3 regions of the Variovorax sp. Soil_C_12 genome follow, and region 3 is predicted to be linked to each of the others. Evidence: predicted binding sites of a transcription regulator. Region 3 holds the regulator's gene; each other region holds the start of a gene.
What was found. Region 3 encodes FNR, which switches genes on or off when oxygen is low (the NO sensors DNR and NnrR bind a similar motif). Its sites were predicted from a motif close to TTGATNNNNATCAA; they were not measured.

Region 1: AC3A6X_RS09320 (HAD-IC family P-type ATPase) is a predicted target of FNR. The motif match lies at 1,090-1,103, and genes of this name have one in related genera.
Region 2: oxc (oxalyl-CoA decarboxylase) is a predicted target of FNR. The motif match lies at 1,055-1,068, and genes of this name have one in related genera.

The regions. Positions count from the first base shown of each region.
Region 1 covers NZ_JBDGIO010000003.1:137,392-139,653, forward strand. The annotation lists gene AC3A6X_RS09320 (HAD-IC family P-type ATPase) at 1-1,026, opposite strand, end outside; gene AC3A6X_RS09325 (DM13 domain-containing protein) at 1,554-2,051, shown strand; gene AC3A6X_RS09330 (putative Na+/H+ antiporter) at 2,119-2,262, opposite strand, start outside.
Region 2 covers NZ_JBDGIO010000008.1:58,596-60,857, reverse strand. The annotation lists gene oxc (oxalyl-CoA decarboxylase) at 1-981, opposite strand, end outside; gene AC3A6X_RS21685 (Crp/Fnr family transcriptional regulator) at 1,203-1,811, shown strand; gene AC3A6X_RS21680 (cytidylate kinase family protein) at 1,813-2,262, opposite strand, start outside.
Region 3 covers NZ_JBDGIO010000002.1:471,390-473,651, reverse strand. The annotation lists gene AC3A6X_RS07205 (trypsin-like peptidase domain-containing protein) at 1-18, shown strand, start outside; gene AC3A6X_RS07200 (sulfite exporter TauE/SafE family protein) at 88-801, opposite strand; gene fnr (fumarate/nitrate reduction transcriptional regulator Fnr) at 1,011-1,727, shown strand; gene AC3A6X_RS07190 (hypothetical protein) at 1,708-1,953, opposite strand; gene AC3A6X_RS07185 (FixH family protein) at 1,959-2,234, opposite strand; gene ccoG (cytochrome c oxidase accessory protein CcoG) at 2,252-2,262, opposite strand, start outside.

The DNA.
Region 1 (2,262 bases), on a different contig from region 3:
GCCCGTCTTGTCCGAGCAGATCACCGAGGTGGCGCCGAGCGTTTCCACGGCAGGCAGCCGGCGGATCACTGCGTTGCGCGCGGCCATGCGCTGTACGCCGATGGCCAATGTGATCGTGATCACGGCGGGCAGCCCCTCGGGGATCACCCCGACAGCCATCGCCACGACGGCCATCAGTGCATCGACCCAGCTCCATTCACGAATCCACACGGCGTAGGCGAAGAGGATCGCTGCGCCGGCAGCCACGAGCGCGGCGAAGCGGCGGCCGAATCGGTCGACCTGGCGCAGCAATGGCGTGGTCAGCGGCTCCACCGATGACAGCAGGTCGCTGATGCGCCCGAGTTCGGTGCGTGCGCCGGTGGCGACCACCACGCCGCTCGCCTGCCCGGCCGCCACCATCGTGCCGGAGAAAGCCATGCTGTGGCGGTCGCCGAGCGCGGCATCTCGTGCTGCCGGACGGTCCTGCTTCTGCGCGGCGACCGACTCGCCCGTCAGCAAGGCCTCGTCGATCAGCAGGCCGCGCGCCCGCAGCAGCCGCAGATCCGCCGGCACGCGGTCGCCCGCTTCCAGCAGCACGACGTCACCCGGAATCAGGTCCGCGACGGGCACGCTCAGGCGGCTCCCGTCGCGCAGCACATGCGCACGTGGCGAGATCAGCCGCCGGATCGCGGCCAGGGCGTTCTCCGCCCTGCCCTCCTGCAGGAAGCCGACGATCGCGTTGACCAGCACGACGGCAACAATCACCGCCGCGTCGAGCCCGTGCCCCAGCAGGGCGGCCGCTGCGGCAGCCGCCAGCAACGCATAGATGAGCGTGCTGTGGAACTGGGCAAGGAATCGGGCCAGCGGGTGGCGGGTGGGCGCCGTGGGCAACGCGTTCGGACCATGTCGAGCCAGCCGCGACACGGCCTCGGCCTGGCTGAGGCCTTCGTGCCTGCTGTCCAGCGCAGCGAGTACATCGTCGTTGGCACATGCGTGCCATGGCGAATCTTCGGGCGCATGCCGCCCTCCTTCGACGGGGCATTCCATGCGCGGGGCAGAGAATGTCGACTGCATAGGCTCCAAGCATCGGCCGTTGCGCTGGCCGCATGCTTGATGCACGTCAAGGCGAGCACCGGAAACCAGCGGTGGGCGTCCACGATGACGGCAGCCGACCGCCCCTTATGGGGTCCCGCTGTGCGCCATCAGGGCTTGATCGCCACCTTCAGCACACCCTCGCGTTGATGCCCGAACAGCTCGTAGGCATCGGTCCCGCAGATCGTCGTGGTCGTCACCTTCATCAACGCATCGAGCGACCCGCCGTCGGCAATCGGCTTCTCATCCCGGACGATACGGCCGGTTGCACAAAGATCGCTGCTTCATCTTCGCCCTATGGCACTGTCCAAATATGGTCGCAGGGCGGGCAAACCAGGATAGCTCCCCTGCTGCAAGCGGGCTTGATCTGTGTCAAATTGCGAAGCCGTCGCCCCGTCATCGCCGTCGCGCCTCCGCATGCCTGGCCAAGCGCCCTTCGAGGAGAAACTACCCGGCCCCTGGCGAGTTCGCGAGGTGTAACCGTGTCCGCGCGCCTGTCCTTACCCGCCGTGAAGAAGATCCTGCTCCTGGTAATTTCGCACTTGACCGTGGCCGCCCTGGGCTTCGGCGCGGGTGTCTATGTCTTGCCCATCCTCACGGCGCCGACCGCGCCCGCGCAGGACGAGGTGACTGCACTGGCCGCCCAGGCGCAGTTCACAGGCCGGTTCAGGCGCGACCTGACAGACAGCGACGCTCTGCACTGGGGTGAAGGCACGGTGGCGGTGAGCCGGAGCGCGGTGTCGCTGGCAGGCAGAATCGCGCCTGGACCTGACTACAAGCTTTACCTTTCGCCGGAGTTCGTGCAGACCGAGGCCGACTTCCTGCGGCTGAAGGCGAAGATGCTGCGCGTGGGCGACGTGAAAACGTTCGAGAACTTCGTCGTGCCGATGCCGGCATCGGCCGATCCGACGGCCTACAACACGGTCATCGTTTGGTGCGAATCATTCGGCCAGTTCATTACGGCGGCCCAGTACCGATGATGATGTGGCATCGGCTGTTGCCTCGAGTGGCCACCCACGAAGCAGGTTGTTGTCCACGCCCGATCCCCTAGAAAAGAGTGAATGCGGCCACCGCCATCAGTGTCGGAAACAACGCGCCCAGGAGCAACCCGCCCGCGCCGATCGTCTCGTCGGAGAAGCCGCGCTTGAGCAGCGCCACGCCTGCCGGGTTCGGCGCATTCGCAATGATCGT
Region 2 (2,262 bases), on a different contig from region 3:
GCCCTTCTCCTGGCCCCAGGTCTTGCCCTTGCCGTGCGACAGCAGCCAGTTGAGGCGCGCGCCGACCAGCAGCACGACGTCGGCCTCCTGCAGCACGTAGGAGCGTGCGGCGGCGGCCGACTGCGCATGGGTGTCGGGCAAGAGGCCCTTGGCCATCGACATCGGCAGGTAGGGGATGCCGGTCTTCTCGACCAGTGCGCGGATGTCGGCGTCGGCCTGCGCGTAGGCCGCGCCCTTGCCCAGCAGGATCAGCGGCTTCTTCGCACCCTTGAGCAGCTCGAGTGCGCGCTTCACCGCGTCGGCGGCCGGGATCTGGCGCGGGGCCGGGTCGACCACCTTGATCAGCGACTTCTTGCCGGCCGCGGCGTCCAGGGTCTGCGCGAACAGCTTGGCCGGCAAGTCCAGGTACACGCCGCCCGGGCGGCCCGAGAGCGCCGAGCGGATCGCCCGCGCGATGCCCACGCCGATGTCCTCGGCATGCAGCACGCGGAAGGCCGCCTTGCACAGCGGCTTGGCGATCGCGAGCTGGTCCATCTCCTCGTAGTCGCCTTGTTGCAGGTCGACGATCTCGCGCTCGCTGGAGCCGCTGATCAGGATCATCGGGAAGCAGTTGGTGGTGGCGTTGGCCAGTGCCGTCAGGCCGTTGAGGAAGCCGGGCGCCGACACCGTGAGGCAGATGCCGGGCTTCTGCGTCAGGAAGCCGGCGGCCGCGGCCGCGTTGCCGGCGTGCTGCTCGTGGCGGAACGAGATCACCCGCATGCCCTCGGCCTGCGCCATGCGGGTGAGGTCGGTGATCGGGATGCCGGGCAGGGCGAAGATGGTGTCGATGTCGTTGAGCTTCAGCGCATCGATGACCAGGTGGAAGCCGTCGGTGAGCTTGGGTTCTTCCGCGGCGTCGTCGAGCGGGACGCTGTGAAGGGCGCGTGCGGCCGTGTCGCCGGCGCTTGCGCCTGACTGCCTGGCTGTGATGACTGAAGACATGTCTCTCCTTCTGATCGTGTGGAATGGCCGGTGGCCGTGCCCAGACTATGATTTGGACCCCGGCTGCCAGCCGTTGACCTGGGTCAACTTTCCGGAAAACGACACCCCGCGAAGACCCTTGTCCGCTGAATCATTGAAATAGGCGGTGAGGTGGACAGCACCGATCCGATTTCAGTGATTCAGTGGACTGATCGTTGCGAAACGGAGCTAGACGCGAACCCATGACCTCGTTGGAACACCACCCGGAGAAGAACATCATTCGTGCGCAGCTGCGGCAGAACATCCTGCTCAAGGACCTGAGCGAATCCGACCGCGCCGAGCTGGAGGCGCACCTCGCCATCGTGGACGGCAACAAGGGCGACTTCCTGCTGCACCAGGGCGTGCGGGAGATGGAGCAGTACTTCATCCTCGACGGCATCCTCAAGCGGGTGGTGAGCAACCCGGAAGGCAAGGAGATGATCCTGCGCTTCGCCGACGAGTTCGATATGGAGACCAGCTATGCCGCCCTGCGGCTGGGCACGCCCACGCCCTACGGCATCGTCTGCGTGACCAAGGCGCGGGTCGCCAGCCTGCCGCTGAAGGATTGGATCGCCTTCCTCAACCACCGCCCGGCCGCCAAGGAGCTGTTCGAGTTCAGCGTGATGCGCGGGATGAGCGAGATCATGGCGCACACCATCACGCTGCACCTGCTGGACGCACCGGGGCGAGTGCACCGCTTCATACGCAAGCATCCGGAACTGGTGGACCGCATTCCGAGCAAGGAACTGGCGTCGTACCTCAACCTCTCGGCGGAAACCCTGAGCCGCCTGAAGAAGCGCGGAAAGATCTGACTCAGGTCTGCTTCGCGGAGGCGAAGCGGCGCGTGCTGGTCATCAGCCTCAGTTCGTTGGCGACGCCTGAAACGCCCGGCACCGCGGCGGCCACGCTCTCGGCCTGCGCGCGTTCCTCGGCGTCGAGCACGATGCCGCGCAGCGCCACCGCGCCCTCCTTCGCATGGATCGTGATGCTGGTGTCGCGCGTGTCGGCATGCTCCTTCAGCGCGGCACGCACGCGCGCCTCCAGCGCCATGCTGGCGAGCAGGGCGCGCGATGCGGGCGTCTCGGCGAATTCCGGGCAGTTGACCATGCGCCGGATCTGCTCGACGCAGCTGTCGACCGACACGCGATCGGTGTTGAGCACCAGGTCGTAGAGCACCGGGTCGCCCCAGGTGACGCCGAACTGCTCGTGCATGCGCGCGGCATGCGCGTGATCGCTGCGGCGGATCTCGGCCTCGGCGAACTC
Region 3 (2,262 bases):
CGGCCCGGCTCGCCTTGACGGCGCGGGCGCTCAAGCGCCCTGGCGCCCAGGATGCACAGCCGACGAAGCCAGGCCGTGCGGCGACTCCTAGCTGCACCAGACCAGGATCTGGCGGCTCAGGTCGGTCCATAGCGCCTGCAGCGCCACCGCGGCGAGCAGCCCGCCGGCGACCCGGGTGCCCCATTCCCGGCGGACGGCATCTGCGCCCCGGCCCATACGCTGCCACAGCCACGGGGCCAGCACCAGCGAAACGCCGCTGCCGGCAGCGAAGAGCGCCATCACCAGCGCGCCCTGCACCGGCCCGTTCGCCAGGCCGGCCAGCATCAACGCCGAATAGAGCAGACCACAGGGCATGGCCACCCACAGCGCGCCGACGCCGAGCAAGCCGGGCATCGAGCCCGTCGCAGGCCGCAGGCGCGCCGCGAGTGAGCGGCCGATGCGGCGGGCCCAGAGCGGCTGGCGTCCCAGTGCGGCGAGCAGCAGGGCCCATGCCAGCACGAACACGTGCAGCAGGACCCACAGGGGGCGCAATGCCGCGACGTGCTCGCTCGCGAAGGCGAGGCTTCCTACCGCAGCCGCTGCCACGGCGCCGGCCGCCGCATACCCGGCGACGCGACCCGCGTGAAAAATCCACGATGCGGGGCCCTCCCGCATGCCAGCCGACAACGTCGCGACGCCACCGCCTTCGGGCGCCCGCACGATGCGGATCACGCCCGCGCAGGCGGCACCGCACATGGCGACGCAATGAGGTCCCCCGGCCAACCCCATCAGCAGCGCGGTACCCGCGAGCGCCGTCTGCATGATCAGACGCAGAGCGAGAAGCGCGCGGCCGGCGCCGGCCGGACCGAGGAGGATGCGTCGGGAGCAAGGGCCAGGGATGAGTTCATCGCAGCGGCAGGGTGAAGGCAGAGTGGGCCACTATGCCGCCGGGCGGCCCCGCTGCCCTTGATGTGCATCAAGCCTGCGCCGCATGTGGGGGCTCAGAATGGCCTCACACACCGATGCCCCCCATGAAAATCCAGAACATCAAGGTCGCCTGCTCGAGCTGCACCCTGCGCGAGCTCTGCATGCCCGCCGGGCTGGAGCCGCATGAGCTGAAACGCATCGACGAACTCGTCTCCACGCGTCGCAAGGTGCGGCGCCGTGAGACCCTGTTCCGCAACGGCGAACGCTTCACCTCCCTCTACGCGATCCGCACCGGCTTCTTCAAGACCCGCGTGGCCAGCGAGGACGGTCGCGACCAGGTCACCGGCTTCCAGATGGCGGGCGAGATCATCGGCCTGGACGGCATCGTCAACGAACAGCACACCTGCGATGCGGTCGCGATCGAGGATTCCGAAGTCTGCGTGATGCCCTTCCAGCGTCTGGAGGCGCTGTCGCGCGAGGTCACGGCACTGCAGCGCCACGTCCACCAGATCATGAGCCGCGAGATCGTGCGCGAGCACGGCGTGATGCTGCTGCTGGGCAGCATGCGGGCCGAGGAGCGGCTCGCCGCCTTCCTGCTGAACCTGGTGCAGCGCCTGCATGCGCGCGGCTTCTCGCAATCCGAGTTCATCCTTCGGATGACGCGCGAGGAGATCGGCAGCTACCTCGGCCTCACACTCGAAACGGTGAGCCGCACGCTCTCGAAGTTCATGAGCGACGGCATCGTGGAGATCGATCAGCGCAAGGTGCGCATCGTCGATTCCGAGGGCCTGCGCCGCATCGTCAATCCTCCCGGTTGTTGATCTCCCTCGCCGGAATCGTCAACAGCAGCGTCAGCGCGCTCGCGCCCGTCGCCAGCAGCCAGAAGACGAAGAAGGCGGCCGTGTAGACGGTCTGGCGCGACAGGGCGAGCGCCTCGCCGCGCCAGTGCAGATCGGCAGGATCGACCAGCGCGAACACCAGCAGCTCGGTCGCACTGGCCAAAAGGAAGGCCGGCCAGAGGATCGACATCCAGGTCTGCATCTTCATGATCGTCAGCGCCGGGGAGCCGGCACGTCGTCGGCCGGCGTCGCTGCGTGGTTGCGTCCGGCCAGGGCCGGCATCAGCTTCTTGTCGGCGAGAGCCTTGTTGATCTCGATGCCCCGGCGGTAGTAGTCCGCCTCCACCACCGGATCCGGCGTCCGCAGGGCCAGCCAGAGCGTCACGAAGCTGGCGACGACGACCACGGCGGGCCCCGCCATCACCATCCAGACAAAGGGAAAGCGCCACCAGGGCTCGCGCTTCGGCAAGGTCATCGCGTGATCGTTCATCGGGTCTCCTTCGGAATTCAACGGGGCA